Pokkaliibacter sp. MBI-7: one gene and its partner. The protein of the gene in region 1 interacts with the protein of each later gene in a pairwise test. Links are inferred from orthologs where the notes say so. Each region holds a gene or a part of one and is shown on either strand. Other genes may lie near its edges.

Region 1 (15,756 bases):
ACCTGGGCCGTGCTCAACTGGATAACCTGCAACTGGCCCCCAGTCAGTTGAACTGGCCGGCTCCGATCAGCTTTAACTGGAACAGTCTGAGCCACGACATCACTCTGGTACCTGCCAGTCTGCAGTGGCGCAGTCAGGGGCTGCAACTGCCTGCAGCTCAGTTAAAAGCGTCCGCCTTTGACTGGACTCTCCAACTGGAGCGGTTCTTGCTGCAACCAGAACACCCGGTCGCGTTTAACGTTTCCCTGCCACAACAGACACTGCCGCTGACGATCAGGCAGCAACCAGTATCAGCCATGGTCTCAGCTCAGGCCCTGCAGGTCGCCAACCACGGCAACTACAACGTCACGGTGAACGCCTTGCAGTCATCGCTGTCACTGGCAGGCGATATCAGCGACACCGCCCATACCGGCACTGCCCAGCTTAATCTGGCACTGGCTCCTCTGCGTCCGTATCTTAACCAGCCCGAACTCCGCCAGCTGTCTGGCCAGTTGAGCTGGAGCGGACAGTACAATCTTACTGGCGGCCTGACCTTTAACGGCCGTGGCGAGCTGGATAGCGACGGAGAGTGGGATGGTTACCCGGCCTGGAGCGACTTCAAGGTTAACTACCGGCTACAAGGATCACCCGATACAGGCACCCTGTCGCTGACCAGCTCCTTGCCTCGCTATGAACTGTTAGGCATCAAGAACTTCCGTGGACAGGCCGACATTCGATATAACCAGAACCGTTATCAGGTTGCTCTCAATCAGCTTGGCAGCGATATTCTTGACGGCAATATTCGCGTCAATCCCACCAGCTTCAGCTACCCGGGCCCTGTTGACGGACGGCTACTGCTGAGTGATATGTCGCTGGCGGCAATCATGGCCACCCACCCTTCCTCGCCGCTGCAGGGGCAAGGGCGCATCAGTGGCACGCTCCCCTTCCACTATGATCAGCAGGGTCTGCGTATTGAACAGGGTTATCTGTCTGCCACTGGCTCTGGCGGTAAGCTCAGCTATACCGGCAATCTGGGTCTGGAGGCTATGAGCCAGACCTATCCACAGCTGGCCTCCGTTTCCGCTCTGCTGGGAGACTTTCACTTCAACTCTCTCGATGCCAATGTCGATTATGCGGCCGATGGCAAATTGCTGCTGCAGACTCACCTAGAGGGCAGTAACCCTGCTTTTGAGCAAGGGCGGGCAGTTAACTTCAATATCAGTGTGGAGGAAAACCTGCTGCAGCTCTTGCGCTCCCTACAGGTTACCGGCAAGCTCAATACCGTTCTGGGAGAACGAATTCAGCAACAGCTGTCACGCTGAGTCGATCCACTGATTGGTGCAAGCATCTCGTCACGATGTCGGACATGGCGGCATGCTTCCTTAACGGCACAATAAAGTGAGAAAACATGAAAACAATGCCAACACTCACGGCCCTGTTGGGTGCCCTGATCGTTGTCGCAGGCTGCACCCCCAGCGTCAAGGTTGAAGCCCCTGACAAACCCATCACTATCAACTTAAACGTCAAGATTGAGCATGAAGTGCTAGTCAAACTGGACCGTCAGATTGACACCCTGCTCGACAAGAATAGTGATCTGTTCTGAGGTAGCCCTATGATCAGTAATAGCAAACGTTTCTGGCTTATCCCTTTTCTCAGCCTGTTTCTTTCACTCCCGGCCTTTGCCATCAGTCTTGATGCCGCTAAAAGTCAGGGGCTGGTAGGTGAAGGTAATCGCGGCTATCTGGTAGCCATCGTCAAAGGCAACGGTGATGTCGATGCACTGGTAAATGACATCAACAGTAAACGCAAAGCAGTGTATCTCGACAACGCCAAGAAAGCAGGCGTGAGCCTGGACGTTATGGAAGTCCGTATCGGCCAGCGCCTGAACGAGAAGGCCGCTCCGGGTGAATATATCCAGAACAGCAGTGGCCAGTGGCAGAAGAAGTAACACCTGTGGTGATGCTCCGCCGACGGGCATCACCTTTTCAACCGCTTCAGATACAAATTTTCATTAAAAATAACCGCACAGAAGTGCTTCCATACTTACCTTGCAGCAGTCCCTCGACTAAAATACAGCCAGCCTAAAACGTCTGTTCCAACTCCCTAAGATACGGAATATTTGCACTTCTGCATGACGATCAGGCCTGCGCCTCCGTTCATACCTATAACAATCCCCCTGAACACTCCTCCACAACCAAATAGCTCGACGTTCTGATGACGTCCGGCTGCTCATGATGTGGTTGAGTCCAGCTCGCGCAGCAGATGTGTGCTACCACGGATATCCACCGTAGGTTGCGCTTGATTGATGTTAACTGCCGTCTTTGCAGACGCAGTAATCTGTGAACTTCAGGAGCATATTGGTCATGAACCCTTTAGTGGTGACCATCATTATCTATACCGGTTACTTTTTACTTGGTTGTGTAGCTCTGGCATGGGGCGTGGTACTGCCTGAGCTGGCAACCGAGCTGCACATGAGTGATGTGATATCCGGTAGTTTCTTCACCATCTTTTCCTTCGGCATGGTGGCCGGCGCCTTCCTTGGAGGAAAGTACATCCAGCGCTTCCCCTTTATGCGCCTGTTTGCCGTGCTAGCCTGGATGGTCTGTGGCTTCCTGATGATTCTGTCATGGGTTAGCAGCTGGCAACTGCTGCTGATCCTGAGTTTTATTATCGGCACCCTGAACTCGATCATGTTCACCATTGGCCACACGTTGACAGCCAGCCTGCACGCCAGGCGTCGCTCAACCATGATGGGGCTGGGAGACTTTGCTTACAGTCTCGGCACGATGGCAGTTCCCTTTCTAGTAACAGGTCTGTACCTGCTGGATCTGGACTGGCGCTGGCCGATTCGTGTCTTAGGTGTTGGTCTTGCACTGATGGGTATCTGGGCCTGGTTTAATCACTCCAGCGAGCTGGATAGCTACGGCGGCTCCTCCAGCAAACAGCATGGCAAGACACTGAGCTACGGCCCGGTCTTGTCGCAGCCGGTCTTTCTGCTGATGGCACTGGCGATGTTCAGTTATGGCGCGGTGGAATGGGGAAATGGCAACTGGTTCGTAAGCTATGCCCAGAACGGTGTCGGCATGGATGGTGAGGCTGCACGCTACAGCTTTGCGTTCTTTACGGGTGGCATGGTCCTGAGCCGGCTGGGCTTTATCTTTCTGCTGCGTATCGTCAACCTGTACGTGCTGATGATTGGCATGGCCATTCTGGCCGGGGTAGGTGGAGCGATGCTGAAACTGGCTGACTCAACCGAGTTGATGCAGTATGGCAACTTCATGCTGGGCCTTGGTTTAGGCGGGCTCTTTCCCCTTATTCTGTCCAACGCCATGGGACTGGATCAGGACAGCGGGCCCATTTTATCTGGGATTGCGGTTATCTCCGTGTCAATCGGTGCGCAGGCTTTCTCCTTCATTACGGGTTTCCTGGCAGAACACCTCGGGTTGAAGCAAGCCTACTGGATGATTCCCATAGGTTCAGTCTGGCTGACACTCATGGTACTGGGCTTTTCCTATCACCTGCGCCTGCGCAGCCAGCAATTGCAGAGTACACCCGCTGCAGCTTAATGCAGTGATGCCTAAAATGAAAAAAGCGAGGCCAATGCCTAATGCCAGTCAGTTAAGCTGACTGGCATTTTTATTTCTGGTCGGATACTTGGACGGCTTGGGCTTGACCACCCGCGGGTAACTGCGCTCCTCACGTCGATGAGGCAGGACGTAGTGCATGGCCGAAGCCTGTAGTTCAGCCAGGTAGCGAGGGATGTTGCCTGGATGATTCAAAGAGACCCCGTTCAAGAAGCCCAGGATCGCCCAGGTGCAGGCGGTGAAACTCATTTCGCAGGGGGAGATGCCAGGGCAGTGGCGACTCATTTCCAGCATTTGATAACGCAGCAGATTGTACCCCAGCAGTACGCCCCACAGCTCTTGTTCAATCATCTCCGGCGTTTTACTGCGCAGTGTGTAGTGACCCGCGAGCATGCCTTGCTTCATTTCTCGATAGCCCAATTCGATTTCCCAACGCTGGCTGTACAGATCCACGATGTCATCTGGCGGAAAGCGCAGAGGATCGATCATCGAAGTCAGTACTTGCCGGACTTTGCCCTTGATGGTCTTGCTTAATAACCTGGCCTGTAGCGTGTCGGGCAGCTCGGGCCATTGCTTACGCGCCTGCGGCGAGGTCTTCAGCGAGACGATGGCATCCTGGCGCCCCAGCTTGTATAGCACCTCATATTGAGCATCCTTGCGCAGCGGCAGTAGCCAATGGCGCTGAGTGCCTGTTTGTTGCCAGCGATGAAGAAGCCCCAGCGAATAGAAGCCACGGTCGAACAAGGTCAGCGAGTGATCGGGTGTGCTGTCGATCAGTTGTTCGGCCAGCTTCATCTCGTTGCTGTGATAACCGGCAAAAGCACTGCTCACCAGCATGTGACTGGTCAGTTCCATCTGGCAGACCATGCGCACTTGGGGATAGCCGGTATCGCCATGCTGATTACTGGCGCTGCCATAGTGCTTGCGGTTGTCGTCCGTATCCGCTGTGCGCCAGACCACGCCATCGACACTGAGCAGGCGCAAACCCGCCCAGGTGGGGTGATTGGCGCTGGCATGCCAGCGTTGTTGCGTCAGGGAAAAGACTTCTCGCACCGCCGCACTGCCCAGGCGCTGCCGACCTTGCACGATGGCACTGGGTGCCACCAGTGGCCTCTGCCCAGGCAGCATGATGTCCATACGACTCGCAGCATCCCAGGCCGACATCCGGCGAAACAACGCCATGGCGATCACGCACCAGATCATGGACTCAAGAGGGAGGCGTCGCTTACGTATGGTCGCCACTCCCGCCGTTTCCAGTGCGGTGCTGACCAGGTCTGGATCAAGCAGCGCCCCCAGTTCATCAAGGGCGTGAGTAGTAGAAGCGGCTTCGTGAGTCAGTGCCAAGGCGCGGGACAGTCGCATAAAAAATCCGATGCTCAAAACAAGCATCGGATTTTCGTTTCAGGGCGCAAAAGGTCAAGCTGTTGGGCTTAACTGACTGGCATTAGGCCAATGCCTCGCTTTCTGAATCTGATATGCAGTTAACTACTACAGACTACCCTTCCAGACCTTTCCCCGCGCCTTTCTTCTCAATCAGCTCAATCTTGTAGCCATCAGGATCTTCAACAAAGGCAATCACTGTTGAACCACCTTTAACCGGACCAGGCTCTCGTGTCACTTTACCGCCCTGGGCTTTGATCGCATCGCACATGGTATAGATGTTATCTGCCTCAATGGCGATATGACCATAAGCAGTGCCCAGATCATAGCTATCTACACCCCAGTTGTAGGTCAACTCAATAACGGCCGTTTCAGTCTCTTCACCATAGCCCATGAAGGCCAGAGTATATTTGTACTCGGCATTTTCGGATTGACGCAGCAGGCGCATACCCAGCACGCTGGAATAAAAATCGATTGAACGCTGCAGGTCACCCACTCGCAGCATGGTATGCAGAATACGCATTCAACTTTCCTCATTGAGCCTTAGTACAGCCGTACCTTTGCAGGCCGCTACTTTCACGAAGACTGTAAGGTAAGGATCAGAGTAGGGTTTTCCAAGTCCAAAGCAGGTGCTTGCTCCAAACACGACCCACACCACTTCACCCAAGTAGAGAAAGACTCGCCCGCTACTCGCGCTATTGCTGGCTGGCGTCAGTAGGATTTTCTTCAGGGAAGTCACCGTTGTCTTCAGCCTCCTTGTCCAGTCGGATAGTGACACGACGGTTGCGGGCACGATGCTCAGCAGTCTTGTTATCTACTACCGGATAACGCTCACCGTGGAAGCGGGTAACGATCATATTGTTCGGGACACCCTTTTTCTCCAGAAAATCGGTCACAGCCTGTGCCCGACGCTTGGACAAATCGCGGTTCTGCAGACGACGTCCCTGACTATCCGTGTGACCATCGATGTAGATAGAAACAACGGACTTATCCACTTTGACATAACGGGAAATCAGCTCCAGTCTTTCTTTCGCCTCATCAGACAGATCCGTGCCAGCTGAGTTGAACAGCACTGCGGTTCTGGCAATCTGTCGGAAGTTGACGGGAAGAAGGCCAGCAACACAGGTCTGATAATCGTCATAAGCTTTCTGAAAATTGACTGACGATACCTGCACTTTCAGGCTGCTCGGGCTACCTAACCATTTGGGAGAGTTAAAGGTAGGAAATTTGCCCTGATAAAGGGCCGCCAGCATGACCTCTGCATCTTTCGAGGCCACCATCACCCGGTCTTCTCCCAGATCGAGATTGACTCTGGCAATAGGCAAGTTGGCATCACCGGGACGCCAGGAGGGAGACTCCGCCAAAAGCTCAGCATTGCCACGCAACATGTCGCGCTGCCGCGCCTCCAGATAAAACAGTACGGGCTCGCCTGCCTCGTGCTCAAATATTGCCTTGCCGAAGGCAGGAATATCCTGGCTGAGCTTGCAGGTGAATGGCGATGCTTCAATATTCCATTTGGTATTTTCCATACCTGCAGCAAAGGTAACAGCATAGGTGCTGGGCACCCATGTCATCAGCAGTCCACACATCAGAATGCGGCAATATTGCATCACTTGCTGTTACTCACCATTCAGGGGTTATGGAACAATGCCTGCGCAGCTGGAACGACTGACGAAGCATGTGTTTTACAACTACCCCCATTTATCGGCGTCAATTCGAATCTCTTGAGATCGACAACGCCACTCTCTGTTCAACACCATCTGGCCAGTTTAATGCAGCGCCTTGCTGGCAATTTGTTTGCGCTCAATGGAGTTGTTAGAATGCCTGCGCGCGCGATGGATTAATTGACAAAGGTAATATTGTGTCCACACCTGATGCATTGATGGCCAACCGCTTTCGCGGTTATCTTCCGGTCGTAATCGACGTTGAAACCGCAGGTTTCAATCACCAGACAGATGCTCTGCTGGAAGTAGCTGCAGTGGTCATAGGTATGGATGAACAAGGCTGGCTCTACCCGATGGAAGCCATCGACTGTCATGTCAGCCCCTTTGAAGGTGCAAACCTGGAAAACAGCGCACTGGAATTTACGGGCATCGATCCCTGGAGTGAGGAGCGCAAGGCCATCGCTGTTAGCGAGCTTGAAGCACTGGACACCATTTTCAGACCCGTGCGTAAGTCTATCAAAGCCTATGGGTGTAAACGCGCCATATTAGTGGGCCATAACGCCTCATTTGACCTGAACTTCCTGAATGCAGCAGTAGCTCGCTGTGACCACAAGCGTAATCCATTCCATCCCTTTTCCAGCTTCGATACTGCTACCCTCGCAGGTTTGGCTTATGGTCAGACCGTACTGGCAAAAGCCTGTGAAGCTGCATCTATCGAGTTTGATGGCCGCTCAGCCCACTCAGCGCGATACGATGCTGAAAAAACGGCCCATCTGTTCTGCGGAATCGTCAATCAGTGGCGCACTTTGGGCGGTTGGAACCTGTAACACCCATCTCGCTGGCACACACTACATTCGCTCTTCTCTATAAAACAAAACCCGGCTCAAGGCTAATGCCAGTCAGTTAAGCTGACTGGCATTTTTATTTCTGGTCGGATACTTGGACGGCTTGGGCTTGACCACCCGCGGGTAACTGCGCTCCTCACGTCGATGAGGCAGGACGTAGTGCATGGCCGAAGCCTGTAGTTCAGCCAGGTAGCGAGGGATGTTGCCTGGATGATTCAAAGAGACCCCGTTCAAGAAGCCCAGGATCGCCCAGGTGCAGGCGGTGAAACTCATTTCGCAGGGGGAGATGCCAGGGCAGTGGCGACTCATTTCCAGCATTTGATAACGCAGCAGATTGTACCCCAGCAGTACGCCCCACAGCTCTTGTTCAATCATCTCCGGCGTTTTACTGCGCAGTGTGTAGTGACCCGCGAGCATGCCTTGCTTCATTTCTCGATAGCCCAATTCGATTTCCCAACGCTGGCTGTACAGATCCACGATGTCATCTGGCGGAAAGCGCAGAGGATCGATCATCGAAGTCAGTACTTGCCGGACTTTGCCCTTGATGGTCTTGCTTAATAACCTGGCCTGTAGCGTGTCGGGCAGCTCGGGCCATTGCTTACGCGCCTGCGGCGAGGTCTTCAGCGAGACGATGGCATCCTGGCGCCCCAGCTTGTATAGCACCTCATATTGAGCATCCTTGCGCAGCGGCAGTAGCCAATGGCGCTGAGTGCCTGTTTGTTGCCAGCGATGAAGAAGCCCCAGCGAATAGAAGCCACGGTCGAACAAGGTCAGTGAGTGGTCGGGTGTACTGTCGATCAGTTGTTCGGCCAGTTTCATCTCGTTGCTGTGGTAACCGGCAAAAGCGCTACTCACCAGCATGTGGCTGGTCAGTTCCATCTGGCAGACCATACGAACTTGGGGATAGCCGGTATCGCCATGCTGATTACTGGCGCTGCCATAGTGCTTGCGGTTGTCGTCCGTATCCGCTGTGCGCCAGACCACGCCATCGACACTGAGCAGGCGCAAACCCGCCCAGGTGGGGTGATTGGCGCTGGCATGCCAGCGTTGTTGAGTCAGGGAAAAGACTTCTCGCACCGCAGCACTGCCCAAGCGTTGCCGACCTTGCACGATGGCACTGGGTGCTACCAATGGCCTCTGTCCAGGCAGCATGATGCCCATACGGCTAGCGGCATCCCAGGCTGACATCCGGCGAAACAACGCCATGGCGATCACGCACCAGATCATGGCTTCAAGGGGGAGACGTCGCTTACGTAAGGTCGCCACTCCCGCCGTTTCCAGTGCGGTGCTGACCAGGTCTGGATCAAGCAGCGCCCCCAGTTCATCAAGGGCGTGAGTAGTAGAAGCGGCTTCGTGAGTCAGTGCCAAGGCGCGGGACAGTCGCATAAAAAATCCGATGCTCAAAACAAGCATCGGATTTTCGTTTCAGGGCGCAAAAGGTCAAGCTGTTGGGCTTAACTGACTGGCATTAGGCTCAAGGCCGGGTTTTGTTTTAATGCAAACCAGACAGAGCCATTACAGCTTGTCTGCATTACCTGCCAGATAGCTGGCGACGCCATCGGGGCTAGCCTGCATGCCGGCATCACCTTTCTTCCAGTTAGCAGGGCATACTTCGCCGTGCTCTTCGTGGAATTGCAGCGCATCAACAAGACGCAGCAGCTCTTCCATGTTACGACCCAGCGGCAGGTCATTGACGATTTGTGAACGAACAACACCGTTCTGATCGATCAGGAAAGCACCACGGTACGCAACGCCTTCATCAGCTTCAACGTCGTAAGCGCGGCAAATCTCATGCTTGGTATCAGCAACCAGGGTGTATTTGACTGGACCGATACCACCATCGTTTACAGCAGTGTTACGCCAGGCATTGTGCGTGAACTGAGAATCGATCGATACACCAATGACTTCCACGTTACGCTGTTGGAAAGCCTCTACACGATGGTCAAGAGCAATCAGCTCTGAAGGGCATACAAAGGTAAAGTCCAGGGGATAGAAGAACACCAGACCATATTTGCCTTTGATGGCTTCTTTCAAGTTGAAGCTGTCAACGATCTGACCATCACCAAGTACAGCAGCAGCAGTAAAATCAGGGGCTTGCTTACCAACGAGTACGCTCATGGGTCAATATTCTCCGTGTTTTAATGACAAAACATCCCAGCGATGGGACGTTTCCAAAGTATCAACGCTTCGCGCTGCAATTGTATTACGGCACAGCCGAGCAACCTCAAAGCTGAGATCGCTCCGTCATTGCATCAATCCGGATCAGGCTTTAACCGCTGCATCCAACAACGGTTGTAGTTCACCACTTTGAGCCATTTCAGTGACAATGTCACAGCCGCCAACCAGTTCACCGTTCACCCACAGCTGAGGGAAGGTTGGCCAGTTTGCAAATTTGGGCAGCTCTGAACGGATATCGGGATGCTCAAGGATATTGACGTAGGCAAACTTGTGCCCACAGGCCATGACCGCTTCAACAGTACGAGAAGAGAAGCCACACTGCGGGAACTGGGGAGTGCCCTTCATGTAAAGCAGGATTGAATTTTCACTGATTTGCTTTTTGATTGATTCAACAATATCCATGGTCACAGACTCGGTAGGCTGGTTTGGACCGCAGTATAACAAGACCAAACTTGGCAGTCAGTCATCGCATACCGCTCTCGCTGTGCAAGATATCAGGGCAAAGCGGCCGCTTTACAAGAGTAACAGAGAAGAATTCCCAGTAGCGATGTATCACACCGCAAGCACCGTATGCAGCCCAAGAAGCGCGCTGTTGGCTTGCAATATACAGCCTCATCCAAGAGCTCAACTCACCGACATATAACCAGCCGACTGGCAGTCAGTTTCATTCACTTAGCTTTGATATACATGCAGTTTCGAATATTTAGGGGTATTGATTAATCCCTCACGGCATGAGAATAATACTGCTCGGCTTCTGTATCTGCCTTTTACCTCTGGAAAATGAAGCCGTTCAAAAAAGCAGTAGACGCACTACTGAATTACATTCGCCTGATTTCAAGATCACTGCTGGCTACCTGCGCACCAAACCAACGGGCTATCAGATTTCCAGCAAACAGCGAATCAACCAAACCTGGGCATGAAGAGACTGTCCCCAAACGGGCATGACGGTTGGGATTTTTATTTCTGACAGCACTCGGACTGTGAAGAGAGACCATGAATACTCGGCATTTTTTAACCCTTACAGACTTTAACTCAGCGGAACTGCGCCAATTGATTGCGCGTGCCTTGGAACTGAAAGCCATGCACCGACGCCGAGAAGTCTACGAGCCGTTGAAAAATCGAGTGTTAGGGATGATTTTCGAAAAATCCTCCACCCGGACTCGAGTGTCTTTTGAGGCTGGCATGATTCAATTTGGTGGCGGTGCCATTTTCCTTTCGCCACGAGATACTCAGTTAGGTCGCGGCGAGCCCATTGAAGACACCGCACGCGTTCTGTCTGGCATGGTGGATGCGGTCATGATCCGCACCTTTGATCACGCCATGGTAGAACGCTTTGCAGCGTATTCGAGCGTGCCTGTTATCAATGGCCTGACAGACGATTACCATCCCTGTCAGCTCTTGGCAGACATGCAGACCTACTTTGAGTTGCGTGGCGATATCAAAGATAAAGTCGCGGTGTGGATTGGGGATGGCAATAATATGTGCAACTCCTATATCAATGCTGCCAACCTGTTCGACTTTAAACTGCATATTGCCTGCCCGCAGGGATACGCACCTGACGCCGCCATGCTTGAAAAAGCGGGTGACCGAGTGAAACTTTTCACCTCTGCTGAAGAGGCAGTAAAAGGCGCCCATCTCATTACGACTGATGTCTGGGCTTCCATGGGTCAGGAAGAAGAAGCCAAGCAGCGCAAACTGGATTTTGCCGCCTATCAGGTTACACCTGCATTGATGGATATTGCCAACCCTGACGCCATCTTTTTGCATTGCCTGCCGGCCCACCGTGGAGAGGAGATCAGCGAGGACATGTTGGACGATCCTCGCTCAGCCGTGTTTATTCAGGCAGAAAATCGACTGCATGCACAAAAGGCTCTGCTGGAGTTTCTGCTCACCTGATCCCACCTAACATGGCGATGTTCCTTATTGCCACTTGCTGAAGCAGTTACCCTTACCAGTCCCGGTAACCGCTTCAGCTACACTTCCATTCATAATGTTCTGCAAAGAAGCACGACAAGTTAGGCCTGTAACGGGCATTTCTGCTGCTTTGGCTTTGACAGATCTATAAATCTCATTCATAACTGCCTTAGGTTAGCTTTAGATTGTCAGGCATGATTGAACTGCGTCACTTACGTACCCTGGTTGCCTTAAGAGAAACCGGAAGTTTGGTTGAGGCAGCAGAACGTGTACATCTCACCCAGTCGGCTCTGTCACATCAGATCAAAGATCTGGAGGACAGACTCAACTGCTCTTTGTTTATTCGCAAGACCAAACCACTGATCTTCACCAGCGCCGGACAGCGTCTGCTGGTACTAGCTGACGACATTTTACCTATGGCCAGAAACGCAGAGCGTGATATCGCCCGTCTGGCAGGGGGTGAAACCGGCCGTCTGCATATTGCTATAGAATGCCATAGCTGCTTTCAGTGGCTGATGCCGACGATCAATCAGTATCGTGATAATTGGCCTGAAGTAGAAATGGACCTGATGAGTGGCTTCAGCTTTACCCCGCTGCAGGCACTGGTTAGAGGCGAGCTGGATATGGTGATTACCTCCGATCCAGTCGTGACCCCCACACTGGCCTATATCCCCCTGTTTAGCTACGAGATGCTGCTGGCCATAGGAAAACGTCACTCACTGGCTCGCAAGAGTCATATCGAGCCAACAGATTTAGAGAGCGAAACGCTGATCTGTTACCCGATTGAGCGTGATCGGCTGGATGTCTTCACTCGCTTTCTTGACCCAGCAGATGTCGAGCCCGACGCCATTCGTAATGCCGAACTCACACTAATGATGATTCAATTGGTCGCCAGTGGCCGTGGCGTCTGCGCCTTGCCGAACTGGGCTCTTACTGAGTACCTGGAAAGAGATTATGTGGTTGCACGTCCGCTAGGAAACAAAGGGGTGTGGTCAACACTCTACGCAGCAGTGAGAGAAGAGCAGAAAGAGGCAGAATATATTCAGGACTTCATCCGCTCTGCACAGGACCTGTCCTTCAAGACTTTGCATGGGATTCGCCCGCCAGATAGCAGCAAGTAACCTCCTCTACTACCAGGCAGAGATAAATCTTTGCTTGTACTGCCAGCCAAGCACAGCTTAGCGAAGATAGTACTGGATCTGACTGGTTGATGTCGGCAGGTAGTAGAGCCTTATACCCGAGTGAGGGAACAGCCAGTAATAACTCCCCTCCCCTTGCAAGCCGGGCTCATAGCTCTGTGACTTCCCGTAACGCTGCTCAACGATGGCCAGCAACTCCTCCTTACTCAGGGAGCCTGGATTAAAGTTGAATATGACCTCCTGTACACGCTCATCTGCGTCAAAGATTACCCGACAATTAGCGGCCTTAGGGTAGATAGATGTAATCAGGTAAACATCAGAGCTACTGCGCCGGAACAGACGCTCTCCACCCGAGCCAACAATAGCTCGATAGAATTCATCACGATCCGTTGAGCCCAGATACAAACCAAACACCCTCGCCTCCCTGGCAGAGGATGTCACAAACGAGGTATCAGCAAAAACGGGGGGAAGCCCCAATGCTGCCCACAGGAGTGTGGGCATGAGGAGAGATATACGAAGTTTGATCACGCTTCTTTTACAAACAGATAACCACGGCTACGTACAGTTTTAATACGACGGGGATGGATAGGGTCATCGCCAATCTTGGGACGAATACGGGAAATGCGCACATCAATTGAGCGATCTTGCCCATCGTAGGCAATACCACGCAGTGCAGTGAAGATTTCCTCTCTGGTCAGCACTCTTCCGGCATTGCTTGCCAGCAACCACAGCAGGTCAAACTCAGCACTCGTCAGATCAATGCTTTCCTCGTTAAGCCAGGCTTCACGCTTGCCGTTGTCCAGCACCAGATTACCAAACTCGTAATAGTTCTGCTCCGATGCGGGAACCACTGGCACCGGGGTCTGCGCTTCTTTACTACCTTGAGCCCGACGCAGCAGCGCGCGAATACGAGCCAGGAGAACACGTGGGCGCACGGGCTTGGTAACATAATCGTCAGCTCCCATCTCCAGACCCAGCACCTGATCAAGATCATCGTTGCGTGATGTCAGCATCAAGATGGGGCCGGAATATCCCGGTCTCACCTGCCGGCAAACACTGAGACCATCTTCACCGGGTAACATCAGATCAAGTACCACCAGATCAGGGGCAGCGCGCTTGATCAGTTCTATTGCCTGAGCACCATTGGATTCGACGGTCACCGTGAGGCCATTGTTCTCTAAATATTCCTTAGTCAACGCCGCCAGGCGCTCGTCATCCTCGACGATCAGGATATGACTGGTATCTTGTGTTTCCATTTCTTATCCGTGATGCTGGAAAGTGTATGCTCACCGTTATAGTGAGTACGGATTGATGTAAGCGCAGTGAACAAAAAGTGAATATAGCGCACTACAGCTTATAAATGTTTGGGGAATTATACTCAATAGTTACGCTTTCACAAAAAGCTACGTTCAGTTAAAAGAGCGTTGATTTATCTGACCTCGAACCTTGCGTATCTACAGTAACTCTGGAACTATGTTCGGCTCCCCAGACGTATGTAAAGACACGACAGGATACCCCGCAATGAAGCCGTGGACGCCCTCCAGCTGGCGTAGTCATCCGATTCGCCAAATCCCCCAGTACCCCAATGCCGATGCGTTACATCAGGCTGAGCAGCAACTGGCAGCACTTCCCCCACTGGTATTTGCCGGTGAAGCGCGCGAGCTGCGCCGCCAGTTTCAGCTCGTTACTGAAGGCAAAGCCTTTCTGCTGCAAGGCGGAGACTGTGCCGAGAGCTTCGCTGAGTTCAGCGCAAACAATATCCGTGACACCTTCAAAGTCATGCTACAGATGGCGGTGGTACTCACTTTCGCCGGAAGCTGCCCAGTCGTAAAAGTAGCTCGCATGGCTGGCCAGTTTGCCAAACCACGTTCTGCAGATACTGAAACCATCAATGGTATTGAGCTGCCCAGCTATCGTGGCGACATTATCAACAACATTGACTTCACGACAGAGTCTCGCACCCCTGACCCTGAGCGTATGGTCAAAGCTTACAATCAGGCGGCAGCGACGCTGAACCTGCTACGCGCCTTTGCCCAGGGCGGCATGGCAGACCTGCACAAGGTTCATCAGTGGAACCTCGACTTCGTTGAGAAAAGTCCCCTTGGCGAACGCTATCAGAGCCTGGCTACCCGTATCGATGAAGCGCTTACCTTTATGGAGGCCTGTGGCATTCATGCCAGCAATACGCCTCAGCTGAAGGAAACAGCTCTGTATACTTCACATGAAGCACTGCTGCTGCCTTACGAGGAGGCCCTCACCCGTCAGGATAGCCTGACAGGTCAGTGGTATGACTGCTCGGCCCACATGCTGTGGATTGGTGACCGCACCCGTCAGCCAGAGGGTGCTCATGTTGAGTTTCTGCGTGGAGTGCATAACCCGATTGGCATCAAAGCAGGTCCGACCACCGATCCGGATGAGCTACTGCATCTGATCGACATCCTTAACCCTGACAACGACCCCGGCCGCCTGAATATTATTGTGCGCATGGGTGCTGGCAAGGTTGAGGAGCACATGCCAGCACTGATTCGCGCCATTCAGCGCGAAGGGCGTAAGGTTCTGTGGTCCAGCGACCCCATGCATGGCAACACCATTAAAGCCAGCAGTGGCTACAAGACCCGCTCAGTAGCCCAGGTACTGTCAGAAGTGAAATCCTTCTTCCAGATTCACAAGGCAGAAGGCTCTTATGCTGGCGGCGTGCACTTCGAGATGACCGGTAAGAACGTGACGGAATGCATCGGCGGAGCCTACCAGATCACCGAAGAACAGCTGGGCGATCGCTATCACACCTACTGTGATCCGCGCCTGAACGCTGATCAGGTCCTGGAGCTTGCATTCCTGATTGCAGACACACTGAAAGAAGCTCGTCGCTAGTCAGTGTAGCTGTACAAGAAAAAACGCCGCTGATCTCATCAATCAGCGGCGTTTTTATGTATATCGCCAAGCCGTTCGGGCTAATGTAATGCCATTACCGTTGGCCTCTCATCAAATCTTTGTCGCAACTCGGCAGACCAGGCATCCCACTCCGACTCACGATCCGCTTTCAGCAGCATGGGTTCATCACTCTGCTGCCAGT
Region 2 (15,799 bases), 150 kb from region 1 along the record:
GGCACGAGCCAGAAATGCGCGGCTAGGTATCATAAGTAACTCTTTTCACAAACAGATAAAAAGGCATTCAGCCCAACGCAGCATGTCACCAGTATCAGGCATCAAGCACGAATTTCTTTTTCCGCCTCAGACAAGCTGGCGCGGAAAGATTCACGCTCAAACAACCGCCCCATGTATTTCAGGAGGTGTTTGGCAGGCTTTTCAGGCAGCTCGATACCCAACGCAGGAAGTCTCCATAGAATGGGCGCCGTACAGCAATCGACCAGAGTGAACTCATCACTCATGAAGTAAGGACGTTCAGAGAAAATCGGTGCTATAGAGACCAGGCTATCAGTGAGAATCTGACGTGACTGCTCAGCTTCATCGCTATTCTTGTTTGCCAGAATCAGATCAACATGCTTGCACCAGTCGCGCTGGATACGATGCATCAACTGACGGCTTTCAGCACGCGCTACCGGGTAAACAGGCAACAGCGGAGGATGCGGAAAACGCTCATCAAGATACTCCATCATGATGTTAGGCTCGAACAGCACCAACTCACGATCAAGCAACGTCGGCAATGAGCTATAAGGGTTAAGAGTGGTCACATCCTCAGGCAAATGCTCAGGATCGGTATCCAGCACATCAACAGTCACTCCTTTTTCGGCCAGTACGATACGTACGCGATGACTGTAATGATCTTCACCGTTGGAGAAGAACGTCATTGAAGAACGCTTCGCCACAACACCCATGTTGGTAACCTCTTCTGAATAAAGATTTTTGCACAAACGCCAACGCGGCCCTTAAAGGCCGCGCGTAAGCTCGCTTAACAACGCACTAGTGCACGTCTCGCCAGTACTCACGTTTCAGCGCGTAGGCGAACACAAATAGAATGGCCAAGAATATTAGCACATAGGTGCCAATTCGCATGCTGTCCAATTTTGATGGTTCACCCATATAGGCGAGGAAGTTTACCAGATCATAGACCGCTTGATCATATTCCTTTTCTGTCAACTTACCCGTTCCCGGCTTGATACCAATAACGTCACATTGCGTTTCAAGAAAAGCCTTACCCGTAAGAGGATCTACCTTGGTACGCCCATCCTCGTCGACAACAGGTACAGGCTTACAGGTTTTTTCGGGAACACCCTGTAATTCAATTAACGCATGAGGCATCCCGACATTGGGAAAGACGGTGTTATTGACTCCAAAAGGACGAGAGCTATCGGCATAAAAACTGCGCAGATAGGTATAAATCCAATCCGCTCCACGCAACCTCGCCTCTAACGTCAAATCTGGTGGAGGACTACCAAACCAAGTCTTTGCATCAACAGTACGCATAGCCACCGTCATCTGCTCACCAATCTTGCGCCCAGGCAAAACGAGGTATTTTGCAGCCATCTCTGCGGGCACACCGAGATCATCAGCCGTGCGCTCATAACGCTGATAGTTTGCCGAGTGACAACCCAGGCAATAATTTTTAAACAGTGCCCATCCACGCTGCATAGAAGCCGTATCATGCAGATCGGTCTCATGTTTATCCAAATGCACGCTATGCCCTTCAGCCGCCCATCCCACAACTGGCATTAACGCTGCAAAAACTATGGCCAGTATTTTATTCATCATCCAGTCACTCGCTCAGGCACAGGCTTGGTTGACTCCATGCGGGTATAGAAAGGCATCAGCAGGAAGTAAGCGAAGTACAAAACTGTTGCCAGCTGCGCCGCGACCGTTCGAGGACCAGTGGAAGGCGTCGCTCCCAGACACCCCAACAAGACAAAAGACAACACAAAAATAACGAGCGCTACTTTGCTCATCCAGCCTTTGTAGCGGATGGACTTGACTGGTGAGCGATCAAGCCAGGGCAGCACAAACAGGATGGCAATGGCCGCCCCCATGACAACCACTCCCCAGAACTTGGCATCCACACCAAACAGCGGATAGGTGACAGCTCGCAACATGGCATAGAAGGGAGTGAAGTACCAAACCGGCGCAATATGCTCTGGCGTTTTCAATCCATTGGCAGGTTCGAAGTTCGGCTTCTCCAGGAAGTACCCTCCCATCTCGGGGAAGAAAAACACCACTGTGCAGAAGACAAACAGGAATACCACAACACCCACAATATCTTTGACGGTGTAATAAGGGTGAAAAGGAATACCATCCAGCGGGATACCATGCTCATCCTTGAAAGCCTTGATTTCGATCCCGTCCGGGTTATTCGAGCCCACCTCATGAAGAGCAAGAATGTGCAGGACGACCAGCGCCAACAAGACAATGGGCAGAGCTATTACATGCAATGCGAAAAAGCGATTTAGTGTGATACCTGATATCAGATAGTCACCACGAATCCACTGAGCAAGATCCTCTCCTACTACTGGAATCGCACCGAAAAGAGAGACAATAACCTGCGCGCCCCAGTAGGACATTTGCCCCCAGGGCAGCAAATACCCCATGAAGGCTTCCGCCATAAGCGCCAGATAGATGGCCATACCGAATATCCACACCAGCTCTCGTGGTTTGCGGTACGAGCCATACATCATGCCGCGGAACATATGCAGATAGACCACAATAAAGAATGCTGAAGCGCCGGTAGAGTGCAGGTAGCGGATGATCCACCCCATATCGACATCGCGCATGATGTATTCGACAGAGGCAAAAGCCCCCTCCGCACTGGGGTTATAGCTCATGGTCAACCATATTCCGGTGAGAATCTGGTTGACCAGAACCAACAACGCCAGTGAACCGAAGAAGTACCAGAAGTTGAAGTTTTTTGGCGCATAGTATTTCGATAAATGATCTTCCCACATTTGAGTTGCGGGAAAACGCTCATCGATCCAACCCAATAAGCCACCTGTAGCCTTGCTGCGGTTTGGATTACCCATCAGGTTTTCTCCTTATCCACACCAATCACAATGGTGTTGTCATCTGTGTAGTTATGAGGGGGCACCAACAAATTCAGTGGTGCAGGCATACCCTTATAAACCCGTCCAGACAAATCATAGCGAGAGCCATGACATGGGCAGAAATACCCACCTAACCACTCTGGCCCCAGATCTGCCGGTGCAACCTCAGGTCGGTAAGTTGGTGAGCACCCGAGATGAGTACAAATGCCCACCATCACCATAATCTCGGGCTTGATTGAACGGTATGCCTGGTGGGGAATGTAGTCCGGCTGCTGTGGCTTTTCTGACATCGGATCCGCCAGCTGACTATCCAGCTTCGACAGACTGTCCAGCATCTCCTTACTGCGCCGGACAATCCATACAGGCTTGCCACGCCACTCTGCGATCATTTGCTGCCCCATTTCCAGCTTGGAAATGTCCGCCTTCACTGGTGCCCCTGCTGCTTTTGCCTTGGCACTTGGGCTCCATGATGCAACAAAAGGCACCGCTGCTCCGACAGCGCCTACAGCCCCGACTACCGAGGTCGTCGCCACCAGGAAACGCCGACGCCCTTTATTCACGCCGTCATTGCTCATTACAGGTGTTCTCCCATATTTGCACGAGCAAACCTGCCTCCCATCCAAGCAGATATCCAATACGCCAGTGCACGGCTCTAATTCACGGAATTGCCGCCGACGGTAATGAAGTTCACGTATCGGCTACAGGCCATCAACCTTATAGCCAGTACTGCTAATATTTTCCAACTTACAAAATCAACACATCGGGAAAAGGGAAATGCAGCTTACGACTGTGCACAATCCCTTTTTCCAGCCATTTTTGTGGACAGTAACCACAACAAGCCCCCTAAGTATGGCAAAAGGTTTCCGTGCTCGCCCTGCTCAGGATCAAAAAAAGCAGTGCATTCAATATCAAAGCCAAACCATTTCAAACGACGCAGCACTTAGCGAAGCCCTTGCAGCACCCCAAAAAGAAAAACCCCAGGCAGCTTTCGCCACCTGGGGTTTTTCTGTACCAAAAGCGAATTAACGCTTGGAGTACTGAGGACGCTTACGCGCTTTACGCAGACCCACTTTCTTACGCTCAACTTCACGAGCGTCACGGGTAACGTAACCTGCTTTACGCAGAGGTGAGCGCAGATCTTCGCTGTACTGGATCAGAGCACGGGTGATACCGTGACGGATCGCACCAGCCTGACCAGAGTTACCACCACCAGCAACGGTGATGATCACGTCGAATTTCTCAGTAGCTTCAGCCAATTCCAGAGGCTGACGGACTACCATGCGAGCGGTTTCGCGGCCGAAATACTCTTCCAGGCTGCGTTTGTTGATAACGATCTTGCCAGAGCCTGCCTTCAGGTAAACACGGGCAGTAGAGGTCTTGCGGCGACCGGTACCGTAGTATTGAGTCACTGACATGTCTACTTCCCCTTAGATATTCAGTTCTTTAGGCTGCTGGGCAGTGTGCGGATGCTCAGCACCAGCATACACTTTCAGCTTGGAGTGCATAGCGCGACCCAAAGGACCTTTGGGCAGCATGCCACGCACAGCCAGCTCGATAACACGCTCAGGAGCATGATCGATCAGCTGGTTGAAGCTCATGGACTTCAGGCCACCTGGATAACCAGTGTGGCGGTGGTACATTTTATCAGTACCTTTGGCGCCAGTAACGGCAACCTTCTCAGCGTTAACAACAACGATGTAGTCACCGGTATCAACGTGAGGAGTGTATTCAGTCTTGTGCTTACCGCGCAGACGGCGAGCAATCTCAGTGGCCAGACGACCCAGGGTTTTACCTTCGGCGTTAACCACATACCAGTCATGCTTTACAGCATGAGGCTTGGCGCTCAGGGTTTTCATTAATCTCGTCCTAACAACGATGCACTTGGGAGTGCTACCTATTTTTATTCGTTAGCCGATCACACTAGCTAACACAATGCTGCTTAAAATGCAGGCCGCGCATTATAACGGCTCATTTTGCAAATGTTAAGAGCGATGTTCTCTTGCCAGATACTCTTTTGACTGCATTTCCAACAGTCGACTGGTAGTACGCTCAAACTCAAAGTTCAGCCGCCCGCCAGCATATAGATCAATGAGAGGGACCGAAGCAGAAATAATCAGCTTGACACCACTGTCATAAAACTCATCAACCAGGTTAATGAATCGACGCGCCTGATCATCTTTATTACCACCCAGCTGCGGCACATCTGACAGCAATACCGCATGATACATCTTGGCCAGCTCTATATAGTCGTTCTGACTACGAGGCCCATCACACAGCTCAGCAAAATCAAACCATGCCACATCCTGACAAAGGAAACGTGCCTTTATAATCCGGTTGTTCACCAGCAAATCAGAGTTCTCTTCCATTGACCCCAGATCAGGTACCAGAGACTCAAAACTTTTGCGCAGACTAAGTTCCGCTTCCCCCCCCAGCGGACTGTAATAAAGCACTGCCTGTTCCAGCGCCCTCAGACGATAGTCCACACCGTTGTCCACATTCACCACGTGAGTGTACTTGTTAAGCAGTGCAATGGCTGGCAGGAAACGTGCCCGCTGCAAACCATCCTTGTACAGGCCATCAGGAACAATGTTGGATGTTGCTACCAGCGACACGCCATTGGCAAACAGCTGCTCCAACAGCCCACCCAGAATCATCGCATCAGTAATGTCCGAAACGAAAAACTCGTCAAAGCACAGCACTCTCGCCTGTTCGCTGTATTTCTTGCCAATCGCAACCAATGGGTTCACGGTACCAGCCAACGCTTTCAGATCCTCATGTACCTGCTGCATAAAGCGGTGGAAGTGAGTGCGCTTCTTCTCTTTAAAAGGTAAGCACTCAAAGAAAGTATCCATGAGATAGGTTTTACCGCGCCCTACGCCACCCCAGAAGTACAGACCAGTCACCGGCTCTGTCGTTTTATTTCCCAACCGATTTGTCAACCGCTGGAACAAGCCAGGCTTGGGCAGATGTTGCTGAGCAATCAGATCGTCGAACAAACGCTGCAAATGTCTGACGGCCATTTCCTGGGCAGGATCATGGATAAAATCAGGACGTTTGAGGTCTTGCTGGTAGCGCTCCAGAGGGGTCATGGCGGTAGTCGTTCATGTAGGTAAAATCAAGAAGGCGATACTTTAGCCATCCCCCCCTTGTTAAGCAATGGCAGGTCAGGGAATACAGCTTGCGCTTGGTGCAACAGCAAGCTTCCCCTATGATAGCGAGAGTAATACAAGGATCTAGTCAGGAGTAATCAGTGGAACAGTTCGCACAAATCATTCTGATCGCCGCCATTGCCTTCATCGTCGGCCTGATTGTCGGACGCCTGATGCCAAGGCAACCACCGCAAAAAAGAGAGATTGAAAGCTTTACCAGCAGCACTGCGACGCAGCAGGAGCTGATCACTTATCGTGCCGACGTACAGAATCATCTCGACTCTACCGTCACACTCTTCAATCAGCTACTGACGAATGTCGAAGCCATGCACTCGCAATTAAACAGCGTCAACAGCAAGCTAGGTGATGGCTCTACAGCACTGCGCCCACTGGCAACCGTCACTCAGACAGTGACAGACAATACTACCAGTGAAACCGAGCCCTCCCCGATTCAACAACCACGGGACTATGTACCCAAATCCTCACCTAATGATGTCGGCACGCTGACTGAAGGTTTCGGACTAAGAGCGAAAGAAGCAGCACAAGAATCCACCTCTCCTCGCATAGATTGACTCTCACCAGTCCGTCAAGCCCAGTTGCCATACCAGTAAGGGTGGCAACTGGTGCTCAGACAGGATTAGGCAGATCAATGAACTGATGCACAATACCAAGCTGCTCTGCCAAGCAATCTCCCAGTGCCTGAACACCGTATCGTTCTGTAGCGTGATGCCCTGCCGCTATGTAGTAAAGCCCAAGCTCATTGGCCAGATGCACCGTCTGCTCTGATATCTCACCGCTTACAAAAACCTCAGCACCGATCGCCGCAGCTTGCTCCAGCATGCTTTGTGCTGCTCCGGTACACCAGGCAATCCTTGATACTACCGGTTTCCCCTGCCCCACCAATAACGGTGTACGACCGGTTAGATCTGCAAGCTGAGAGAGCACATCATTGATTGGCAACGCTTGTGATAAACGCCCCTGCAAACCAATAGAACGAGGATTGCCGGGCTCAAGCCCATCCTCCACTATCCAGCCAAGGCGCTTTGCCAGCTGCACATTGTTCCCCAACTTAGCATGGGCATCCAAAGGCAAATGATAGGCAAGCAAGCTTACATCCGCCTGCAGTAACGCCTGCAATCGGCGTTTTTTCACCCCTACCACTTCAGCAGCCTCGCCACGCCAAAAATAGCCATGATGCACTAACAATGCATCAGCACCAGCCGCTATCGCCTGCTCAACAAATGCCAGGCTGGCAGTGACCCCACTGACCAATTTACGCACCTGAGAGCGTCCCTCGACCTGCAATCCATTGGGACAATAATCCTTAAACGCTCCACTGTTCATCTGCTGCTCAGCAGTCATCACTACTTGGGCTAGAGAGATCGACTGATTTACCATGCTTGTCATGTTTGAGGGTCCTTGAATCACTCAGTTGTAGGCTCTATTTTAGCGGCTCTTGCACGAAGGAGGTTTCTGCATGAAGAAAAACTGGATGCATGTCTGCCGGTCATTCATCTGGCCATCACTTACCGGCGTTGCGATTGGCGTTGCGCTGTTGGGCTGGAATCAACATACGCCCTTTGTTGAAGAGGCTCATGCCGCACCTGGCAGCCTTATTGTGCCGCCAACTGGCCCAGCCAGCTATGCAGACGCTGTCGAGCATGCCGCTCCAGCGGTAGTCAACATCTACACAAGAACCTATCAGCGTGCTCCTGCCAATCCCATGCTGAATGACCCGGTATTTCGCCGCTTCTTCAACATGCCAGACTCACCGAATCGGGACCGCATTCAGTCCAGCCTGGGGTCAGGCGTCATTATTGATGGAAAGGGTTACGTGGTAACCAACCACCACGTCATTCGTGGTGCAGACGAAATTAAAGTGGCTTTACGTGATGGCCGGGAGGCTGACGCCAAGGTTATTGGCAGCGATCAGGATGCTGACCTCGCTCTGCTTAAAATTGATCTGCCAAACTTACCAGTGATTGAAACAACAGACGACAGCAAGGCACGTATTGGCGATGTAGTGCTCGCCATTGGTAACCCCTTCGGCGTCGGGCAAACAGTGACAATGGGTATTATCAGTGCTATTGGTCGAAGCCAGCTTGGACTCAGCGCCTTTGAGCGCTTTATTCAAACCGATGCCGCCATCAACCCGGGCAACTCCGGTGGAGCACTGGTAGACGTCCGAGGCCGCCTGATTGGTATCAATACTGCTATATTCTCCAAGTCTGGCGGCTATCAGGGTATAGGCTTCGCCATCCCCGCCAACATGGTCAACATGGTGGTCAAAGACCTCATCAAATACGGTGAAGTCATCCGCGGCTGGCTGGGAGTAGAGACTCAGGAGCTAAAAACGGAAGGTGCCAACAACATTCCAGCGGATGCATTACTGATCACCGGGCTATATCGCAATGGCCCAGCCCATGTCGCAGGCTTGCGCCCAGGAGACATAATCACTCGCATCAACGGCAAGCCGGTAATGGGCAATAACTACTCAATGTTTGAAGTCTCCCAAATGAAGCCAGGAAGCAGTATACAGCTGGATATTCTACGTGATCAGCGCACTCTTTCCGTGAATGTGAGCGTGGGAAAACGCCCGAATACTCTGGCGGAGGATCAATAGCTCAGAGGAGAACCCCAAAGACGGAAAAGGCGGGAATATCCCTAATGCCAGTCAGTTAAGCTGACTGGCATTTTTATTTCTGGTCGGATACTTGGACGGCTTGGGCTTGACCACCCGCGGGTAACTGCGCTCCTCACGTCGATGAGGCAGGACGTAGTGCATGGCCGAAGCCTGTAGTTCAGCCAGGTAGCGAGGGATGTTGCCTGGATGATTCAAAGAGACCCCGTTCAAGAAGCCCAGGATCGCCCAGGTGCAGGCGGTGAAACTCATTTCGCAGGGGGAGATGCCAGGGCAGTGGCGACTCATTTCCAGCATTTGATAACGCAGCAGATTGTACCCCAGCAGTACGCCCCACAGCTCTTGTTCAATCATCTCCGGCGTTTTACTGCGCAGTGTGTAGTGACCCGCGAGCATGCCTTGCTTCATTTCTCGATAGCCCAATTCGATTTCCCAACGCTGGCTGTACAGATCCACGATGTCATCTGGCGGAAAGCGCAGAGGATCGATCATCGAAGTCAGTACTTGCCGGACTTTGCCCTTGATGGTCTTGCTTAATAACCTGGCCTGTAGCGTGTCGGGCAGCTCGGGCCATTGCTTACGCGCCTGCGGCGAGGTCTTCAGCGAGACGATGGCATCCTGGCGCCCCAGCTTGTATAGCACCTCATATTGAGCATCCTTGCGCAGCGGCAGTAGCCAATGGCGCTGAGTGCCTGTTTGTTGCCAGCGATGAAGAAGCCCCAGCGAATAGAAGCCACGGTCGAACAAGGTCAGCGAGTGATCGGGTGTGCTGTCGATCAGTTGTTCGGCCAGCTTCATCTCGTTGCTGTGATAACCGGCAAAAGCACTGCTCACCAGCATGTGACTGGTCAGTTCCATCTGGCAGACCATGCGCACTTGGGGATAGCCGGTATCGCCATGCTGATTACTGGCGCTGCCATAGTGCTTGCGGTTGTCGTCCGTATCCGCTGTGCGCCAGACCACGCCATCGACACTGAGCAGGCGCAAACCCGCCCAGGTGGGGTGATTGGCGCTGGCATGCCAGCGTTGTTGCGTCAGGGAAAAGACTTCTCGCACCGCCGCACTGCCCAGGCGCTGCCGACCTTGCACGATGGCACTGGGTGCCACCAGTGGCCTCTGCCCAGGCAGCATGATGTCCATACGACTCGCAGCATCCCAGGCCGACATCCGGCGAAACAACGCCATGGCGATCACGCACCAGATCATGGACTCAAGAGGGAGGCGTCGCTTACGTATGGTCGCCACTCCCGCCGTTTCCAGTGCGGTGCTGACCAGGTCTGGATCAAGCAGCGCCCCCAGTTCATCAAGGGCGTGAGTAGTAGAAGCGGCTTCGTGAGTCAGTGCCAAGGCGCGGGACAGTCGCATAAAAAATCCGATGCTCAAAACAAGCATCGGATTTTCGTTTCAGGGCGCAAAAGGTCAAGCTGTTGGGCTTAACTGACTGGCATTAGGAATATCCCGCCTTTTCTGATCGTACCCGGCCTTACCAGTACCTAGCCTTAATCAGACTTGATGCGATATTCAGCAGAACGCGCATGAGCCGTAAGATATTCACCGCGAGCTAAAACAGATGCCACCTTACCTACCTCACTCGCGCCATCCTCTGTGAACATGATCAGTGAAGAACGCTTCTGAAAATCATATACGCCCAGCGGAGAGGAGAACCGTGCGGTCCCGGAGGTGGGCAGCACATGATTAGGTCCTGCACAGTAGTCGCCAAGTGCTTCAGCAGTATAACGGCCCATAAAAATAGCACCCGCATGGCGAATTTTTTCCAGCCAGAGCTGGGGTTCGGCTACCGACAGCTCCAGGTGCTCAGGTGCAATATGATTAGCAATATCACACGCCTGATCCAGATCAGCCACCGCGATAAAAGCAGCGCGATCACGCAATGAAACACCGATGATGTCTTTACGTTCCATAGTAGGCAGTAGCTTATCAATACTGTCCTGTACCTTCTGTAGAAACGCCAGATCAGGAGAGATTAGGATCGGCTGAGCCTGCTCATCATGTTCAGCCTGTGAGAACAAATCCATGGCAATCCAGTCAGGATCAGTCTGACCATCGCAAATCACCAGAATTTCAGAAGGGCCGGCGATCATGTCAATACCCACAGTACCGAACACAGCCCGCTTGGCGGTAGCCACATAGATATTTCCGGGGCCAACAATTTTATCAACCTTAGGTATTGTCTGGGTGCCGTAAGCCAGTGCTGCAACCGCCTGCGAGCCACCGATGGTGAATACACGATCAACACCAGCAAGGCCTGCTGCAGCCAACACCAGTTCGTTCACTTCGCCACCTGGTGTGGGTACTACCATGATGATTTCGCCCACCCCTGCAACTTTGGCAGGTAGGGCATTCATCAACACAGATGACGGGTAAGCAGCTTTACCACCGGGCACATAAATGCCCACACGATCCATCGGTGTCACCTTCTGTCCGAGTACGGTGCCATCTTCCTCTTCGTACTGCCAGGAGGACTGCTGTTGGCGCTGGTGATAGCGCTGAACACGATCTGCCGCCACCTGCAGCGCATCGCGTTGAGTGGCAGGCAAATTGCCCAGAGCCTGCAGTAACCTGGCGCGCGGAACCTCCAGATCTGACACTCGGTCTTTCGACAAACGATCGAACTGCGCGGTGTAAGCAAGCACTGCAGCATCACCTCGCTCTTTGACATCTGCCAGTATCCCATCAACACGCTGCTGTACCAGCGGATCGGATACAGACTCCCATGCCAGCAACGCATCCAGTTGCCTTGCAAAGTCAGCATCTGCAGCGTTGAGCATACGAACCACAGAGCTCACCTTTTGAACCTCCATTTCAATACTCATTATCAACCCTCCTGAACAGGGCGCTTGGCTACCACCGCCGCCTGTAGCCGCTCTAGAATAGGTTCAATCAGGCGATACTTCATTTTCATCGAGGCTTTGCCGACTACCATCCTGCTGCTGATATCTGCTATCAGCTCCTCGGGTTGCAAGCCGTTGGCACGAAGCGTATTGCCGGTATCAACGATATCAACTATCTTGTCCGCCAATCCCATCAGGGGTGCCAGTTCCATGGCACCATACAGTTTGATGACATCCGCCTGGATGCCTTGCTCTGCATAGTAGGCCTTTGCGATATTCACGAACTTGGTAGCCACCTTAAGACGGCGACCAGTGACCGGTACTGCCCCTTTAACTCCAGCCGTCATCAGGCGGCACCTGGCAATCTCCAGATCCACGGGCTCATACATTTCCTGAGCTCCGTGTTCCATCAGCACATCCTTGCCCGCAATACCCATGTCTGCCGCACCATATTCAACGTAGGTAGGTACATCGGTGGCACGAATAACGATCAACTTCAAATGCTCATGGTTGGTGTCGAATATCAGCTTGCGGCTGCTTCGAATATCTTCCAGAGGATGGATATCCGCGGCTGCCAGCAGGGGAAGGGTATCGTCCAGAATACGTCCTTTCGACAAAGCCAGAGTCAAGGTTTGTTTCATCGTTACATCCACGTCAGTACCGTTGTACGCCAAAAGGTTGATCAGTTGGCCAGGCGGCGAATTTTAGCGCCCAAACGCTGCAATTTTTCTTCAATGCATTCATAACCACGATCAATGTGGTAAATGCGATCAATTACGGTGTCACCTGATGCGACCAGACCGGCAATCACCAGGCTGGCAGAGGCGCGAAGGTCAGTAGCCATAACCGGTGCAGCTTTAAGCTGTGGAACACCTTCGATCACAGCGGTATTGCCATCGATATGCATCTTGGCCCCCATCCGCATCAACTCGTTCATATGCATGAAGCGGTTTTCGAAAATAGTTTCACGAATGATGCCTGTGCCTTCCGCAATGGTATTCAGCGTGGCGAATTGTGCCTGCATGTCTGTAGGAAAAGCAGGATAAGGGGCAGTGGTCAGACTGACAGCCTTGGGACGCTTACCCTGCATATCCAGGCTGATCCAATCATCACCAAACTCAATTTTGGCACCGGCTTCCGTTAGCTTATGCAGCACGGCTTCCAGGATGTCAGCACGAGTATCTTTCAACAGCACCTTCCCGCCTGTTGCCGCGGCCGCAACCAGATAGGTACCGGTTTCGATGCGGTCAGGCAGTACCCGGTAGGAACATCCATGTAGTTTTTCAACACCGTAAACATGGATGGTGTCCGTGCCATGACCACGGATATCGGCGCCCATAGCAATAAGACACTCAGCCAGATCGACCACTTCAGGTTCGCGTGCAGCGTTCTCAAGAACGGTCTCGCCCTCTGCCAGCACGGCTGCCATCAGCAGGTTTTCAGTACCTGTAACGGTCACCGTATCAAAGAATATATGAGCACCACGCAGACGCCCCTCGACACTGGCGCGAATATAGCCATCCTCCAGTACGATTTTGGCTCCCATAGCCTCAAGGCCACGCAAGTGCAAATCCACCGGACGGCTACCAATGGCACAACCACCAGGCAAGGATACTTCTGCACGACCAAATCGCGCCACCAGTGGCCCCAATACCAGAATGGATGCACGCATGGTTTTTACCAGCTCGTAAGGAGCGGTGACATTATCAATCTGGGTCGCATCCACCTCGACGGTCATCTTCTCGTCCATGGTCACTTCGACTCCCATGCGGCGAATCAGACCCACCATGGTAGTAACATCATGCAAGTGAGGAAGATTGGATATTTTAACGACGCCGTCGGCCAGCAAGGTGGCAGCGAGAATGGGAAGTGCGGCGTTCTTGGCGCCAGAAATGCGAATATCTCCCTGTAGCGGCGCGCCGCCAGAGATCAACAATTTATCCATAGAGCACTCCTGATCAGGCGTTGACATTCTGCCACTGGGCGGGGGTATAGGCTTTGATGGTCAGAGCATGAATGCTGCCATCTGCAATTTTGTCCGCTAAACAGGAATACACCAGTTGTTGCTTCTTGACAGGTGTCATGCCATTGAATGCTTCACTGACCACAACCACCTGAAAGCTGCAACCTTCGCCCTCGGGGAAGACTTCAGCATTTGCGATACCCGCTTGAATACGAGCTTTTACTTCTTCTACCTGCATGACAACCTCAAATTAAACGATCTGCCCCGGTACGCCAAAGACAAGACAACCGCCACAGGTCTGGACCTGTGGCGGTTTTATTCCATACCAACTAATGGATACGCCAAGAGCAGCACTACTGCACCACTGGTATGACGTCATCCAAATCGGTCAACTCCAATATAGACTGCAAAGCTGGACTAACTCCGCGCAACGCAACTGTCCCGTTCATCGCTCTGGCCTTTCGCAAGGCACCAAGCAACACAGGAACGATAACCATGGAGCGAGAATGGCAACGGGAGACGTCAACAATCGTCTGGCCGCCTGCCTTCTCTACTAACTCAACGACTCTGTTACGCAACGTCTTTGCATCAGCCACAGCGAGCTCGCCATTCAAGAAGATGACGTTTTCGTCCAGAGAGGCTTCCATGAGTTACTCCTTGACCGCTACAGTCCAGGTATTGATAACCTTATCCATATCCTGCTCACGGTTCATGGCTTCGGCAAACTGATTACGGAAGTTGAGCCCTACGTTGATGCCATCAAGCGTCACGTTATATACCAGCCACTGGCTTCCTTTCTTGTGCATGCTGTACTCAATACGATAGGTTTTGCCGTCAGTGGTAGCAAAATCAAAACGCACGCTGGCTTTGCCATCACGATCCCCACCCTGGCTTGGCACTACCTGGTATTTATCCAGTGTAATAACCTGCAACGCCTTGGTGAAAGTGCGAATAACCGTGGTCTTAAACTGATCAGCAAAGGCGGCTTTCTGTGCATCACTTGCCTGACGGTAATAATGCGCCATGACGCCCTTGGACAAGCTGTCGAAGTCAACTACCGGCGACACTGTTGCATCGACTTCACCATACAGAGTTTCAAAATTCTCCTGCTGACGCATAGCCGGATCTTTCATCAGCTGCAGCATGGCATCAGTGGTTTTGACCACTACATCTTTAGCATCATCCCAATCTGACGCCCGTGCCGTGCCAGCTACCGCCACAGCCGCCAGCACAACAAACGCCATAGCGGCTTTCCATACCTGTTTAACCATGTTACTCACTTACCCTCACGTGCAATTACCTGCCAACTCACAGTAAACAGACATTCAATCTGCAATTCCTCGAAAGCACCTCACTGCCTGTCAGCGAGATCAGATCAAGGAGCCTCTGCGTCAGAGCTGACTATTTTTTGGTCTGACTGGAAAGAAACTTGCCAATCAGGTCTTCCAGCACCAGTGCTGACTGGGTGTACTCAATGGTATCCCCGTCCTTCAGCATGGTGTCATCGGCTCCTACCTGTATGCCGATATATTTCTCTCCCAACAAGCCCGAGGTGAGGATCATTGCAGAACTGTCCGTACTCAGATAGTTGACGCTCTGATTGATCTGCATTTCCACCCTGGCGCGAAAATCCTTGGGATCCAGCTGAATACTGGTCACCCGACCAATAGCAACCCCGGCAATAGTGACCTTCGAGCGCGAGGTAAGGCCGCCGATGTTATCAAAGCGGGCATAGACTTTGTAAGTTGGCTCGGACGCTGAAAACGTCAAACCACTAACTTTGACAGCCAACACCAGCAACGCAGCGATCCCCGCCAACATCAGTACACCAACACTTAACTCCAGCGTTCGCACTTTCATCCTAAAAATCTCCAAACATCAGTGCAGTTAGCACAAAGTCCAGCCCTAGCACTGCCAGGGAAGAATACACAACCGTACGGGTAGTCGCTTTACTGATACCTTCAGATGTCGGCACCAGATCATAGCCCTGAAACACTGCGATCCAGGTCACCACCGCACCGAACACTACCGCCTTGATCATGCCGTTGATCACATCATCAGCGAAATCAACCGAGTTCTGCATATTGGCCCAGAATGAGCCAGAGTCGACTCCCAACCAGTCCACACTGACCAGCGATCCACCCCAGATACCCACTACGTTGAAGATCGCCACGAGCACAGGCAGTGATATAAACCCTGCCCAGAATCGAGGGGCTATGATACGCCGCAGCGGATCAACCCCAATCATTTCCATGCTGGCCAACTGTTCCGTGGCCTTCATTAATCCGATTTCAGCTGTCAGCGCTGACCCA

What was found.
Region 2: the proteins of grxD (region 1) and QCD60_RS03685 interact in binary tests that used the Escherichia coli proteins (3 or more experiments, as listed by UniProt). The link is inferred for Pokkaliibacter sp. MBI-7 from one-to-one orthologs.

The regions. Positions count from the first base shown.
Region 1 is NZ_JARVTG010000001.1:669,151-684,906, forward strand. The notes cover bases 8,374-11,171. They hold grxD (Grx4 family monothiol glutaredoxin), read right to left. Parts: upstream 10,033-11,171; coding sequence 9,715-10,032; downstream 8,374-9,714. Other genes in these bases: QCD60_RS03035 (IS4 family transposase), read right to left, coding at 8,374-8,838; QCD60_RS03040 (peroxiredoxin C), read right to left, coding at 8,968-9,570; argF (ornithine carbamoyltransferase), read left to right, coding at 10,624-11,171. Also shown: QCD60_RS02995 (YdbH domain-containing protein), read left to right, coding at 1-1,301; QCD60_RS03000 (YnbE family lipoprotein), read left to right, coding at 1,388-1,582; QCD60_RS03005 (YdbL family protein), read left to right, coding at 1,592-1,927; QCD60_RS03010 (MFS transporter), read left to right, coding at 2,343-3,545; QCD60_RS03015 (IS4 family transposase), read right to left, coding at 3,594-4,925; gloA (lactoylglutathione lyase), read right to left, coding at 5,059-5,466; QCD60_RS03025 (OmpA family protein), read right to left, coding at 5,639-6,517; rnt (ribonuclease T), read left to right, coding at 6,826-7,434; more of QCD60_RS03035, read right to left, coding at 7,507-8,373; more of argF, read left to right, coding at 11,172-11,526; QCD60_RS03055 (LysR family transcriptional regulator), read left to right, coding at 11,739-12,665; QCD60_RS03060 (hypothetical protein), read right to left, coding at 12,723-13,097; QCD60_RS03065 (response regulator), read right to left, coding at 13,208-13,939; QCD60_RS03070 (3-deoxy-7-phosphoheptulonate synthase class II), read left to right, coding at 14,205-15,554; QCD60_RS03075 (hypothetical protein), read right to left, coding at 15,635-15,756. UniProt on the Escherichia coli protein: Monothiol glutaredoxin involved in the biogenesis of iron-sulfur clusters.
Region 2 is NZ_JARVTG010000001.1:817,613-833,411, forward strand. The notes cover bases 12,105-14,945. They hold QCD60_RS03685 (BolA/IbaG family iron-sulfur metabolism protein), read right to left. Parts: upstream 13,726-14,945; coding sequence 13,483-13,725; downstream 12,105-13,482. Other genes in these bases: hisG (ATP phosphoribosyltransferase), read right to left, coding at 12,105-12,165; murA (UDP-N-acetylglucosamine 1-carboxyvinyltransferase), read right to left, coding at 12,207-13,469; QCD60_RS03690 (STAS domain-containing protein), read right to left, coding at 13,841-14,134; QCD60_RS03695 (ABC transporter substrate-binding protein), read right to left, coding at 14,138-14,758; mlaD (outer membrane lipid asymmetry maintenance protein MlaD), read right to left, coding at 14,889-14,945. Also shown: QCD60_RS03605 (ClpXP protease specificity-enhancing factor), read right to left, coding at 1-33; QCD60_RS03610 (glutathione S-transferase N-terminal domain-containing protein), read right to left, coding at 102-731; QCD60_RS03615 (cytochrome c1), read right to left, coding at 817-1,605; QCD60_RS03620 (cytochrome bc complex cytochrome b subunit), read right to left, coding at 1,602-2,861; petA (ubiquinol-cytochrome c reductase iron-sulfur subunit), read right to left, coding at 2,861-3,457; QCD60_RS03630 (hypothetical protein), read left to right, coding at 3,657-3,908; rpsI (30S ribosomal protein S9), read right to left, coding at 3,905-4,297; rplM (50S ribosomal protein L13), read right to left, coding at 4,310-4,738; cell division protein ZapE, read right to left, coding at 4,865-5,971; QCD60_RS03650 (DUF1043 family protein), read left to right, coding at 6,133-6,603; QCD60_RS03655 (Nif3-like dinuclear metal center hexameric protein), read right to left, coding at 6,659-7,429; QCD60_RS03660 (trypsin-like peptidase domain-containing protein), read left to right, coding at 7,509-8,654; QCD60_RS03665 (IS4 family transposase), read right to left, coding at 8,706-10,037; hisD (histidinol dehydrogenase), read right to left, coding at 10,172-11,494; more of hisG, read right to left, coding at 11,509-12,104; more of mlaD, read right to left, coding at 14,946-15,347; lipid asymmetry maintenance ABC transporter permease subunit MlaE, read right to left, coding at 15,349-15,799. UniProt on the Escherichia coli protein: Involved in cell resistance against acid stress.